3 regions of the Salipaludibacillus sp. CF4.18 genome follow, and region 3 is predicted to be linked to each of the others. Evidence: riboswitches for the same ligand, from Rfam matches in the RefSeq annotation. Region 3 holds a riboswitch; each other region holds the start of a gene.
What was found. A riboswitch is a leader RNA that binds a small molecule or an ion and turns the genes downstream of it on or off. The one in region 3 is predicted to bind S-adenosylmethionine.
Positions count from the first base shown of each region.

Region 1 (4,825 bases), on a different contig from region 3:
TTTAAAGGAAGATGAGAGGACTGGCCACCTGATGGTTTACCTCCAGGCGTTATTTTTTTCGCATATTGAATAGGAACCTTTCGTTCTGCTTGCTGAACGAAAATAATACCAACAATAATCGCCAAAATAGCTAGTAGAATAAGTACTACTGTAATAATATTCAGAAACAATTGATCGCCAACATCCGTAAAATACATGCTGTACAATTGATTAACTCCTCCAGGTATACCTGAAGCAATACCAGCAAAAATCATGATGGAAATACCATTTCCAACACCATTAGCGGTAATCTGCTCCCCTAACCAAAGAAGAAATGCCGTTCCAGCAGTTAATATGACTGCTATGAGTAAATACGTTGAAATCGTTGGATCCGGTACCAATCCTGGCATAATATTATTAAAGCCAATGGACATCCCTAAAGCTTGAATAAAAGCAATTCCTATCGTTCCGTATCGAGTAACCTGGGCCAGCTTCTTTCGACCGGATTCACCTTCTTTTGCCCACTCTGCGAAAAGCGGTACAACATCCATTCTAAGTAGCTGCACGATAATCGATGCCGTGATATAAGGCATGATTCCTGTGGCAAAAATAGAAAAATTCTCTAAGGCGCCTCCGCCAAATTGGTTTAAGAATCCCAATGCAGCAAGGCCTTCAAAATTAAGAACGTCGGCATTTACACCTGGTGCTGGTATGTGAGCGCCAATTCTAAAAAAAAGAAGAATCGATAGTGTAAAAAAGATTTTGTTACGCAAATCACTAATACTCATCATGTTCTTAATTACTCTAAACATAAATATACACCTCAACCCTATAAATTATGTATAACTTCCTATTAAAGAATACCACAATAATCAGAAAAATAGAGCATTTTTTTGAAAGCCCTTACTTTTATATTATTTTTATACCGTACCTTTAATATAAAGGAAGCTTTTAAGGGCCCAATTAGTCGAAAGAGACTTTCTTGGACCCTTCACATAAAAAACTTTTACTTCCAGTATTTAGGACACTTTTGTTTGAGCTATAGAAAGTGGAAAGACTTCTGTATGATCTCCGGAAAGAGGATAGGCTACTACCGTATCATTTAAGCAAGTGAATAATTCTTCTATGGCTTTATTGTCTCCGGTTATGACAATCCCTTCACGCCCATCCACTCTTGATACTTTAGAAATATAATTCACTGTAAACTGATTTTCTAACTGCGGTCCAAGTTTTTCTCCGGTTAAAAGCCATGCTTTCAGCGGTTCAACAACACTATCATCCTCAGAATGAGATAAAATCATTTTTTCGAATTCGATTCCGGATACCGGTTCTTCTTCACTTGTACCTGTCCAGAAATTTATCAAATCCTCGACAACGGCACTTGCTGTAGGAAACTTACCTGCTCCCGGACCTTGAAAAAGCAAGGAACCTACGATGTTCCCTTGAACGTGAATGCCATTGTTGACACCCTCTACCCCATACAAAGCGTGATCAGATAGCACAAATCTTGGCTCTACACATGCCGATACTTTGTCCTTACTTTTTTCTAATGAAGCAACGTGTTTAATTCGTCCACCGAAAGTTTCTGCAATTAATAAGTCATTCACGTTTACACCTCGGACTCCCTTTGGTTTTTCAGTCTGCCAATTCGGAGCGACACCGTATATCCAATGACTTAAAATCTGTGTTTTAAAATACGCATCCCATCCGTCCACATCTTTATCAGGGACTGCTTCCGCGTACCCATGAGCTTGCGCTTCTTCTAGTGCAGTCTCAAAGGAAGTCCCTTCTTTACGCATTTTAGTTAGAATAAAGTTTGACGTGCCGTTTAGAATACCTTCAACTTTTTCTAAAACATTTGATTTTAAGGTATGACGAATACTCGTTAAGATTGGGATTCCGCCTGCCACTGCTGCCTCGAAAAATAACCGGCAATGATTACTTCTAGCCAGCGTCAACAATTCTTCCCCATATTTAGCCACCAGCTCTTTATTAGCCGTTATCACGGAAACCCCTTGCTGTAATAAAGCTTTCACATATGGATAAGCGATCTCAGCGTCAGGGGAAGCTTCTACAACCACATCTAAATCTTCACGATCGATAATCGCTTGAAAATTATCTGTGACTTCTGTGTTATCGCCTAGTTCTCTTACCTTACTAGCATCTTTCACTAAAACAACCGGAATACTATAAGGACCGCCAATTAGCCTTTCCAACTTGTTTCTTTGCTCTATCAGAGTTTCATAAACCCCACTTCCAACAGTTCCGAACCCTATGATTGCTAGTTTTTTCACAGCTTTGCTCATGTGAATATTCCCTCCCAATGTTGAATTGTATACATCTCTATTTAAAAATGAGAAAGATACAATACATAATTTTCTTCATAAAACAGTGTTTGTTTACATAAATAAAATAAATGTCGTACACGCTAATTTCTCGAATCAAAATAATTCTACGTAAATTAATAAAACTCCCTATCAATTTAATGAAGGGAGTTTGGAAGATGCGTAACTTAAAAAACAATTACATTTCCTCATCTCCCAAAGCATTCTAATAAGAATCCCTTGCAGGAATTAGCACCTTGTATTTAAAGACATCACACATTCATGCGTCTTCATACCGGTTGCTGGGTTTCATAGGGCCAGTCCCTCCACCACTCATGATAAGTTGAATATTTGAAGTTGTAAGAATACTTTATCACTCTAGTGTATGCTTGTCAAAAGCAATTTTAATGGTTGCATTTCCACGCAACGCGCAACGCAATCATTTTAGCACCTTACCTGTTCATTTCACTACCTAACGCACTCATTTCAGCACCTCACCCATTCATTTCCAAGCCCAACACAATCATTTGCCCAACTACCAAACCAATTTTAACGCACAAAAAAAGAGGCTGCGATGATTCACAGCCTCTACCTCTTTTTTACAATTTATCTAGATCCAAATCAGTTACTGCACCTTTAGCAGATGATGAAACTAATTTTGCATACTTGGCTAGAATACCATGCTTATACTTTAAAGCAGGCTGTGTCCAAGCCGCTTTTCTGCGTCCTAGTTCTTCATTCGTAATTTTAAAGTTTACTTCTTGCGTCTCGCTATCAATCGTAACGATATCTCCATTTTGCAGCAATCCGATTGGACCTCCTACAAAGGCTTCCGGAGCAATATGACCAATAACAAACCCGTGCGATCCACCTGAGAAGCGACCATCTGTCATAAGTGCGACTTTACCGTTAAGACCTCTACCAACGATCATCGCTGTAATAGAAAGCATTTCTGGCATACCAGGGCCGCCTTTTGGACCTACGTTACGAATAACAAGAACGTCTCCAGCTTGAATTTCGTTCGCTTCAATGGCAGTAGTAGCATCTGCTTCACTGTCATAAACTTTCGCCGGTCCTTCAAAACGACTAATTTTTTGACCGGACATTTTAGCTACTGCCCCTTCTGGAGCAAGGTTTCCACGTAATACAACAAGCGGACCGTCTGGTTTAATAGGATTATCAAACGGACGGATGATAACTTGTCCTTCTTTAAGCGCAGGAGCTTCCGCTAAGTTTTCTGCAATCGTCTTGCCTGTTACAGTTAAGCAATCACCGTGAAGTAGACCGTGCTCAAGCAATAATTTCATGACAGCTGGAACTCCTCCAACCTCATAAAGATCTTGCATGACATATTTTCCACTTGGCTTTAGGTCGGCAAGGTGAGGAACATTCTTTCGGACTCTTTCAAAATCATCCAATTCCAATTTAACGCCCGCTGAATGAGCCATTGCAGTTAAATGTAATAACGCATTTGTAGAACCACCAAGTGCCATAACTACGGTAATAGCATTTTCAAAAGCTTCTTTTGTCATGATATCTCTAGGATAGATATCTTTTTCAAGTAATTGAACGACCAATTCTCCAGCTTGTAAACATTCTTGCTTCTTGTAATCATTTATTGCAGGTGTAGAGGAAGATCCCGGAATACTCATTCCTAAAGCTTCTACTGCGGATGCCATCGTGTTCGCAGTGTACATGCCGCCACAGGCTCCTGCCCCTGGACATGCACTACATTCCACTTTATGAAGCTCTTCATCGTCAATTAATCCTGATTGATGTTTTCCGACTGCTTCAAAAGAAGAAACGATATCGATGTCTTCTCCGTTATGTTTCCCTGGCTGAATAGTTCCACCATATACATAAACTGACGGTAGATTTAATCTTCCCATTGCCATTACACAGGCTGGCGTTGTTTTATCACAACCACCGATAGCTACGATGCCATCCAATCGTTCTGCTCCAACTACTGTCTCAATTGAATCTGCGATAACTTCTCTACTCGGAAGCGAATAGTTCATTCCTTCATGACCCATTGCAATTCCGTCAGCAACAGTAATCGTATTGAAAATCATCGGAGCGCCTCCTCCATCGGAAGCACCTGTCTTGGCATGACGAGCCAACTCATCAATATGTACATTACATGGCGTTACCTCACTCCATGTACTAGCAATGCCAATCATAGGTTTTTTGAAATCTTCGTCTGTAAAACCGACTGCTCGAAGCATAGATCGGTTCGGCATTCTATTCACGCCTTCACTTATTACTTTACTTCGTATCCGTAAATCCTTTTTCTCACTCATTATTTCCACCCTTTCAATATGTTTCAAACCATTGTTAGATTATCTTTTCTATATTCATTATCATACGCATTTCAGCACATCAACGCAATGAGTTTTCTGAAAACAATTTTAATTTTGACAGAATTATGTCCTTTTAGATCACCAACAACAAGCTTATTGCCATGACAGCCATTCCTGACATGAGTCCATAAATAGGAAGATGTGTTTCATCATACTTTTTTG
Region 1 is NZ_JBIMEV010000023.1:5,868-10,692, reverse strand. Features, by position in the region: gene secY (preprotein translocase subunit SecY) at 1-791, opposite strand, end outside; gene ACHABW_RS14270 (homoserine dehydrogenase) at 999-2,285, opposite strand; SAM riboswitch class I at 2,510-2,648, opposite strand; gene ilvD (dihydroxy-acid dehydratase) at 2,903-4,603, opposite strand; gene zupT (zinc transporter ZupT) at 4,737-4,825, opposite strand, start outside.
Region 1: another riboswitch for S-adenosylmethionine. It lies ahead of ACHABW_RS14270 (homoserine dehydrogenase); the one in region 3 lies ahead of msrA (peptide-methionine (S)-S-oxide reductase MsrA).

Region 2 (4,825 bases), on a different contig from region 3:
TGAAGATTATTTATTGCACCTCGAATTGCCTGGACATGCTCTGGAGTTGTCCCGCAACAACCACCGATAAGATGGACGCCTTCTTTTACTAACGGCTCTGTCATGTCAGCAAAATAGGAAGGATTGGATTGGTAGAAAAACTTACCGTCCCTAACATTCGGCAAACTTGCATTTGGATACACACATAGAACAGAATCAGTTAAGAGAGGCACTTCTTCTAATGAACGTAACATATGGTATGGCCCCATTCGACAATTTAAGCCGACAACTTCTACGCCTTCCGCTTCCAATAATAGCAGAGCATCTGCGAGCGGAGTCCCACCTTGTAAGACACCAATATCTCCTAACGTCACTTGAGCAATGATAGGTTTATTTGTATTTTTTCGCACGTACTTCACGATCTCCAGCAATTCTTGAAAATCATAAAATGTTTCTAATATAAAGCCATCCACATCCGTTTTCAATAGAATATCAACTTGTTGCTTTAAGCTCTGATTTATTTCGTCAGGTTCGTACTCTGTTAAATGAACGCTCCCAATACCACCAATCGTAGCAAAGACAAATGTTTCCTCTTTCGCTTCTTTTCGAGCTAAGGTTACCGCGGCCACGTTAATCTCTTCTACTCGATGGTCCAATTGGTATCTTCGTAACTTCAACGAATTAGCGGCATACGTATTTGTTTGAATCAAATCAGATCCTGCCTCAACGTAGAGACGGTGGACATGTCTGACCTTTTCAGGTGCACTAATGTTCAACTCTTCAAAGCAACCGTCCGCTCCATGTTGATAGAGCAACGTTCCCATTGCACCATCACCTACAAGAATATTATTCTTTATTTTTTCTAGGAATTCCATGTCACCATCTCCTCTCATAGCGTTTGATTAAAGGCTTGATCAAAGTCTTTTATTAAATCTTCTGATTTTTCCAATCCGACAGAAAGACGGAGCAAGCCATCTGAGATTCCTCGTTTTTCTCTTTCATGCGCTGGCATCGCGGCATGGGACATAAGAGCAGGATAAGAAAGAATAGATTCGACTGCACCGAGACTTACTGCAAAAACAGGTATCTCAATCGCATCAACAACCTTTTTTACTGCTTCTCTATCCACTAATTCAAACGAAAGAACGGCACCGGGACTATCAGATTGAGCCTGGTGAAGATCAAAGCCAGGGTGATCTTTCAAACCGGGATAATACACATGTTTCACTGCTGGATGAGTCGTCAACCATTGCGCAATCTCTGCCGCTGTTTTTGTCGAAGCCTCCATTCTCGTGTGCATCGTTTTCATTCCACGAAGAATCAACCAGCAATCCTGAGGTCCTAAAACTGCGCCAAAGCTGTTTTGTAAAAAGCCTAGTTTTTCTGCTAAAGCGGAATCTTTCACTACTGCTAAACCTGCAATAACGTCACTGTGTCCGCCAATAAATTTCGTAGCGCTATGAACAACTACATCCACACCAAGATCTAACGGACGCTGTAAAACCGGCGTCATAAACGTATTATCTAAAACTGTTAAACTACCACTTTCCTTGGCAAGATCAACAATCGCTTTGATTGGTGTAATTTTCATCGTTGGATTTGATGGTGTCTCAATGTAGATCATTTTTGTATTCGGTTGAATTGCTTGTTTTACTTCCTCAACCTTTGTCATGTCTACAAATGTATGCTCAATACCTAGTTTTGTAAGTACTTCTGTCGTAAACCGGAATGTCCCGCCATAAACATCTTCCGTGATGACCAGATGGTCGCCCGAAGACAGCATCATAAACGTCGTGGAGATCGCCGCCATTCCTGAGGCAAAAGCAAATCCAGCTGTTCCATTTTCCAATTGAGCAATGGTATCCTCCAAAGCCTCTCTAGTCGGATTCCCCGATCTTGCATAATCGTATTTACCGAACGAGTCCAGTCCCTCTTGATGGAATGTCGATGCATGCTGAATCGGCACACTGACAGCACCGTTTGTAGGGTCTGTTTTATGTTTATGATGTAAAATTCGTGTTTGCAGACTATATTCTAAAGAATCATTTTTCATTATTTCTCCCCCTGACTAGCTGTAACTGCTTGAAAAGCTTGCTCTAAATCAGCAATTAAATCTCGAGCTGATTCAACACCTACTGAGAATCTTAAAAGTCGATTGCAAACTCCGAGCTTGGTGCGAAGTTCTTCCGGCACATCCGCATGTGTTTGTGTCGCCGGATAAGTCATTAAGCTTTCAACCCCACCCAAGCTTTCTGCAAAGGTAATCAAAGATAAGTTTTGCAGGAATGGGTTCACATAAGATTCATCTTGAATCCGAAAAGACAGCATGCCCCCGCGCCCTGGGTAGATAACATCATCCACTAGTGGGTGCTCGTGTAAAAATTCAGTGATCTCTTTTGCATTTTGCTCATGTTTATCCATACGAAGAGCCAATGTTTTCATGCCTCTGATTACGAGCCAGGAATCTAAAGGTGACAGAATCGGACCAATGCTATTAAAGTAATAGAAAAGATCTTCACACAGTTTTTCTCCTTTTCCTACGATCAAGCCGGCAATCACATCATTATGACCTGATAGGTATTTTGAAGCACTGTGAATAACTATGTCCGCACCTTCTTCAATAGGGCGCTGGATGAGCGGAGTATAAAATGTATTATCTACAATGAGCAGAAGGTTAAATTCCTTTGCAAGTTTATTAAACGCTGCTAAGTCCGCTTCTTGCATAAGCGGGTTTGTCGGCGTTTCAATGTATAAAGCTTTCGTTTTATCTGTTATTTTAGAACGGAACTCCTCGACGTGTCTTGCATCACCATATTGAAAGCTCAGCCCCCAGCGACGCCAGCTTCCTTCAAACAGTCGGTACGTTCCCCCGTATAAATCACTTGATGCTATAATTTCATCTCCACTTTCAAATAGGGAGAGAACAATTTGAATTGCTGACATTCCTGAGGAACAGGCAAAACCCCTGTCTCCACCTTCTAATTTGGCAATTGCCTCTTCTAAAATATGTCTAGTTGGGTTGCCAGTCCTAGAATAATCATATCCTGTCGACTGTCCAATGCCTTCATGGCGGTATGCTGTTGAGAAATAAATAGGCGCGCTAACTGCACCTGTTGTTGTTTCACTTCTGTTTCCGATCTGAACGAGCGCTGTTTCAATTTCTTTACGGTCCATGGACACCGATACCTCCTCTAAACTAATACTTACTGCAATCAAAAAAACCTTCTTCTTATTTTTAAATAAGAAGAAGGTTTTGGATGTATATGTAAGGTCTTCTTCTTATCTTTGCAAGCACCTTGGCTTGCAGGAATTAGCACCTGACCACGGACAATTACTCGCAGCTGGTTGCTGAGACTTCAAAGGGCCTTTCCCTCCATCTCTCACAATAAGAATGTATCTGAATATTTAATTTTTATTAGGTCATTGAATCTATTCTATAGCATACGGGAAAAGAATGCAATATTTTTTTCTGGTCCAGAAGATAGACAATCTTAACTTCCGGTAGAACTTTGATCTCTTTTACTTTCAGATAATTTAACAATGATCGTTTGTTTAAAAATAAATGGTTGTTGTTAGTTGTTATATTAAAGGACTCCATGAAGGTCTAAAATGATGACATTCGTTAACACAGACGGTTGACATCAGCTTAAGGTTTGTTACAATCAAGGGAAATTAATACATACTACTAGGGGTGCCCATAAGGTGGGCTGAGAGAAAGGTGAATCAAACCTTTTAACTCTTTTGAACCTGACCTGGTTTAAACCAGCGGAGGAAAGTAGTGATAAATGAGATCGTATCTTTATCAACTTCGTGACCAAGGCCAGGTCCTTTCATTAAATGGAGGGGACTTGGCTTTTTTTATGTCTTTATTCATTTTTATATTTTATAAGGGGGAAATAACACAATGAATCGCACACACAAATTAACATTAATGGCGATGCTCATCGCTATTGGAATCGTAGGGGCCGCATTTATTTGGTTTCCGGCAGGTGTAGCTAGAGCTTATCCTATCCAACATGCAGTCAATGTAATTGCTGCCGTTTTACTGGGTCCCGGACCAGCCATAGTCATTGCATTCGCTATTGGTTTAATACGTAATATGCTTGGTCTCGGAACTCTTCTTGCTTTTCCAGGTGGGATGGCCGGTGCTTTATTAGCTGGTCTCGCCTATCGTTGGACAAAGAAAAAGTCGATGGCTGCTGTTGGCGAAATTATTGGAACGGGAATAATCGGTTCTCTTCTGGCTGTTCCTATTGCCCAACTATTCCTTGGTCAAGCTGCAGGTGTTTTCTTTTTTATTCCCGGATTCTTGATTAGTAGTATCGCCGGTGCAGCTCTAGCTTTATTAGTGTTAAGTAGAATAAGAAAAACGGCATAGCCGTCTTTTATTAAATACAGCGTCAGCTTCCACCGCCATCTTAGTATCAAGGGTGGGTTTCCCTTGATGCTAAGATGGCGGTGGAAGCTGCAAATTTTATAAATTCTCTAAAAAAAAGATCCTTTGAAGTGAGAGAAACCTTCGCTTCGGCCGGCTGTGTAGCACCTACTGTTTATACGTAGGATGCTACACGGTTTGTAATTTAAAATCAGTCTGTGCGAATATCTGGACCCGAAGTGGCGCATTTATGATTGCTAAATTACTCATAACCAATCCAGCATCTTTCAGCCATTTAAAAAAAGATCATATCTGTTATCCAAACCCCTGCTATGCCGCCCATCACTATAAGGACGAGGTTAAAGCGAAAGAACGCAAGTACAATGGATGTTGATGCCCCGATGATGGCTGAAGGTACATTCTCTACCGAATACAATATCCCCGGAAAAATAAGACTGGCCAGTACTGCAT
Region 2 is NZ_JBIMEV010000008.1:111,047-115,871, forward strand. Features, by position in the region: gene ACHABW_RS07875 (bifunctional homocysteine S-methyltransferase/methylenetetrahydrofolate reductase) at 1-854, opposite strand, end outside; gene metC (cystathionine beta-lyase) at 869-2,032, opposite strand; gene ACHABW_RS07885 (methionine biosynthesis PLP-dependent protein) at 2,032-3,153, opposite strand; SAM riboswitch class I at 3,256-3,371, opposite strand; TPP riboswitch at 3,657-3,770, shown strand; gene thiW (energy coupling factor transporter S component ThiW) at 3,884-4,357, shown strand; gene ACHABW_RS07895 (AzlD domain-containing protein) at 4,650-4,825, opposite strand, start outside.
Region 2: another riboswitch for S-adenosylmethionine. It lies ahead of ACHABW_RS07885 (methionine biosynthesis PLP-dependent protein); the one in region 3 lies ahead of msrA (peptide-methionine (S)-S-oxide reductase MsrA).

Region 3 (4,825 bases):
GGCATTTTAGATAAGCGGTTGATCGTGTCCTTCTCTTCTTCCAGCAACTCTCCCAGATCATTAAATGAATGTATTGTAAGCCACCACCTTTTGAATTTTCATAATCGTTAGCTATGAAACGATAATACTAAAAAAATCACTTGATTGCAAGAAATAATCAATAACTATTTTTCCCTTATGATTTTTTTCACAAAATGTTACCGCCGAAATACTCAGAGGTTGACGATTAAAAAAGACCAATTCAATTAAGAAGTGGTCTTCGTATCGTGCTATTTTCATCGATTCTTCAAAACACTTAAATATAGGAACTATACCAAAAATTAACCCTGCTTTTTCTTCCGTTCCGGTGTTTCTCTTATCTTAAGATATTGATTTATTAATTTTTCAAGTCGCTCTAAATGAAAGGAATAGTCGGCGATGGAAGAAGCGATAATCATATGACGAAGTTTTTGTTCCTTACTTACATGGTAAAAACTCAGTACTTGGTCATAAAATTTATCTTTCTCTTTTAATATATCGTTTCGTGTATCTTGATGATTTTCTCTTATCTTACCTAAATACTTTAGCAATAAATATTCATGATATTTGATTAAATCTTCCAGCTGTTGGTCAAATAGATCATTTTCATCATCAACAGTCTCACTTTGAACATAGTGTTCCTCGATATTGTCTAAAAGCTGATTCCCCTCCTGTAAAACCTTCAGCATCTGGTTAAATACAATGATTTCTCTTGAGTTTAGATGCTTTGACTTGCCTAACTTTTCTCTTTCTTCATCGAACAATTTATATTGTTCTTCTAAATTTTTAAAATCTTTTTTAAAAGTCCGATTGATATCTTGGTATGCAGCCTCTGTCATTTCATTTGAAATAACAGTTCTCATTAATAATGACATATTTCTGAAAGCTGCATCGATACTTTGAATATAGTGTTTTTTATATTTTGGAGGAAATATCAATATATTTACAAGTATTGCAGTGCTAGTTCCGATCAAAATGACGAGAAGTCTTTCTAATGCAAAATATAAATCTTCACTTCCAGTCGCACTCATGATAGCGATAACCGTAACAAGGGTCAGCGGAATAGTAGTTTCCATTTTCAGCTTAATACTTAAAGAAATAATAAATATAATTACAAATCCAATAATAACCGGATTCTCCCCAAAAAAGTAGATGAAAAATAACGAAATAGAAGCACCTAATGAGTTTGTAATTACTTGGTCTGATAATTGCTTCCATGTACGATACACGGAAGGTTGAATAGCTAGTATTGCAGCTACCCCAGCAAAAACAGAGTTTTCCATGCCAAAAATAAGACAAATATAAATCGACAACGTAACTGCTAAACCCGTTTTCAAAATTCTCGGTCCAAAAGGAATACTTATCCCTCCCTCATTATTATGTTAGTATCCATTCCTTGATAGAAAATCCCAGTTTTTTGCTTGAGGGAATGATTCAGCTTTAATCTGATAAAGGAGAACAAGATCAACTGACTCATTCCCCCTTTTGAAGCTCTTTATATCCCACAAGCAACGACATTATTTTTTTGGAAGTACTTTTGATGATACTCCTCTGCTGGATAAAACGGTTGTAAAGGACTAAGTTCAGTGACAATCTCTTTACTGCCCAAGTCATTTAATTCGGCTTTTTTAGTGCTTGCAATTTCTAATTGCTGCCGGTTTTGAAAGAAAATCACAGAACGATATTGAGTTCCAATATCAATCCCTTGACGGTTACGCGTTGTCGGATTATGACATTCAAAAAACTTACTCACTAGCTCTTCATAAGATATTTTCCATGGATTATATAATACTTCAATTACCTCTGCATGACCAGTTGTGCCTGTTTTCACTTCTTCATAAGATGGATTCTCCACATGACCACCGGAATAGCCTACTTTTGTTGCTTCCACTCCGCGAATACTTTCAAAAAATGCTTCGACACCCCAAAAACAACCTGCTCCAAATACTACTTTTTCCATTCTAATTCGCCCCTTTTTGAGCGATAAATCTTCTCTCCATAAGAAAAACCTCTCTAAGTTTAAGAGAGGTTCTCGTATATGTATATACGATTACTCTCATCTTCCAAGGATCATTGTTAACGATCCTTGCAGGAATTGGCACCGTTTAAATCAATCGATCATTGATTTAATGGTTGCTGGGTATCAAAGGGCCTGTCCCTCCACCACTCTGGATAAGAAGTCTATCACTATATTTTTTTAATTAAATATCAGTGTAAATCATTTATGACTATTTATCAAGGGAAACATGGGGACGGTTCTGTGCTTCCTTTTTATTTGCAAGGTTACACGTATGGTTCCGGTCCGCTAGCCTCTATTCGACGAAAACAACAATCTCTAAAAAACCGATAATTTTATAGTTTGCTTATCTTGTGAAAGCATCCTGCTTTATTGCAGGAATGCCACCACGAGCTTATGTTTTTTTATCCTTAATACCAGAATTCCACTGAATCTACACATCAAATTGTTTTCCTGAACACCCTACTCTACTTGCCTTTGAAAACAGTAAATTTTTCTTCTATTGATGTCCGTGGCTTTGATGTAGGCATACTCTCAAAATAACCTAAATGTAAAAACCCAACAATTTTCTCGCCTGGTTGTACATCTAAAAGTTGATATACTTTCGGGTCGTATATATGTGGGTTTGTTTTCCAGACAACACCAAGCTCTTGTTCCCAAGCAAGCAATTGAAAGTTTTGAATTAAAGAGCTTACCGCGCCAAAGTTCTCCTCCCATTGCTTTTGTTGTGACTCTTCTTTCATCACAATAATAAGAAAAGCCGCTGGTTGACTCAAATAGTTTCTCCTATTTTCTTTGAGTTCTTCTGGTAAAGTATCAACTATTTCTTCAATAAACTTACTCTTTTCACCAGTAGGTACAAATATAAATCTCCAAGGCTCTCGTAGTCCATGGTTAGGTGCCCATACAGCATCTTTTAATAAATTCATTACTAACTCTTGTGAAACTTCTTTGTCTACATAACCACTCTTAATTGATCTCCGTTCGCGTATAACCTTTGCTATTGCAGATATTCTTTTCTCCATGTTTATCTCCCTTTCTAGCAAAATTTTAAAATACATTTAATGTCGTGTCATATCGTTATAAATTCTTACTTTCTTTACGCAAAAGATATAAAAAATAAGGTGCCCCTATTACTGCTACAACGATTCCAACAGGAATTTCCTTCGGTGGTATTAATCCTCGTCCAATTGAGTCGGCCACCACCACTAACAAAGAACCTGTCATTGCTGAAATAGGAATCAAAAACTTATGTTTAGCACCTACTAACTTTCTAGCCATATGAGGAGCGATTAGCCCAACAAAGCCAATGGAACCAATAGCTGCGACGCATGCAGCAGCTAGCGCAACTGCAATGAACAATAAAAGCAATCGAACACGCACTACCCTTAAACCTAACCCAATTGCTACATCATCACCAAAATTTAAAATATCAAGTTTGGTTACTAAAATCATCGACAAGGGTAGCAAAATGATAATCCAAGGGAAAACACCATAAATCTGTTCCCAGCTACTAGACCACAAACTACCAGTTAGCCAAATGAGAGCAGCATTTATTTCTAGTGGGAACTTAATCATAAAGTACTGAATCCCAGCATTACATAAAGCCCCAAGAGCAACTCCTCCCAGTGCTAACGTGGTCGGCTGCATCCCTTGTTTATAAACTAAGAGATAAAGGATAAGTGCAATGATCAGTGCTCCAGAAAATGCAGCAAGCGGTAAAACAAAAGTAGGTGAATTTTGAAAAAGGATGATAACCACAACCGCACCCAGCCCTGCCCCTTTTGTAATGCCGATGACGTCAGGTGATGCCAAAGGATTTCGAATAATGCCTTGTAAAATCGTACCCGACACAGATAAACCTGCCCCAACAAGAAGCGCTAAAACGATTCTGGGAATTCGATATTTTTCAATAAGAAATGTATCCATCTCTGTCCCTGTCCCTATTAACACAGCTAATACATCTAAAGGATGAATAAAAACAGCACCTATCCCTGTACTTAAGATAGAAAATATAATAATTGCTACAGGCAAGATAATAAACAGCCATTTAGGCGTTATACGTTTTATTCTAGTAATATCCTTGTCCACTTCGTCTTTTATCATGATAAATTCCTCCCTCTTTTTATTAAGTAAAAAAAGAAAGGAGCACCTACTAGTGCTGTCACAATTCCAACGGGTGATTCATATGGAAACGATATAAAACGTGCAACAATATCCGCATAAATAAGGAGTATAGCTCCAAATAACGCGGAAAAAGGCAAAATCCATCGATAATCTATACCTACAAGATTCCTTGTAATATGGGGTACAATTAATCCTACAAAACCAATAGGACCCGCAATGGAAACAGAAGACCCTGCTAAAATAACAACGAGTAACCCTGAAAGCACGCGTATCCAACCAGTATTTTGTCCCAAACTACTCGCAACATCATCTCCAAGATTCAATACATTAATAGAACTAGCTAATAAAAAAGATCCGATTATCCCTAGAAGAACCCAAGGGGAAATGATTCTTACATCCTGCCAGCTTGTACTATCTACTGAACCCGCTAACCAAAAAAGAATTCCTTCTGTCGTATCCTCGTTAAATATAATGAGTCCCTCGGTTATTGCCGATAGAAAAAAGTGAATAGAGATTCCAGCTAAGGCTAATTTGACAGGTGTCATTCCCTCTCCGGAAGAACCTAAGTAATAAACTAACATTCCTCCCAAAGCTGCTCCTAAAAAAGCAAAATAAACCATCGAATATGGTGAAATTCCTGTCAAGAAAATGGAAGAGGCCACA
Region 3 is NZ_JBIMEV010000067.1:4,096-8,920, forward strand. Features, by position in the region: gene ACHABW_RS22890 (MarR family transcriptional regulator) at 1-5, opposite strand, end outside; gene ACHABW_RS22895 (FUSC family protein) at 321-1,382, opposite strand; gene msrA (peptide-methionine (S)-S-oxide reductase MsrA) at 1,514-1,978, opposite strand; SAM riboswitch class I at 2,072-2,197, opposite strand; gene ACHABW_RS22905 (nitroreductase family protein) at 2,503-3,060, opposite strand; gene ACHABW_RS22910 (FecCD family ABC transporter permease) at 3,116-4,141, opposite strand; gene ACHABW_RS22915 (FecCD family ABC transporter permease) at 4,138-4,825, opposite strand, start outside.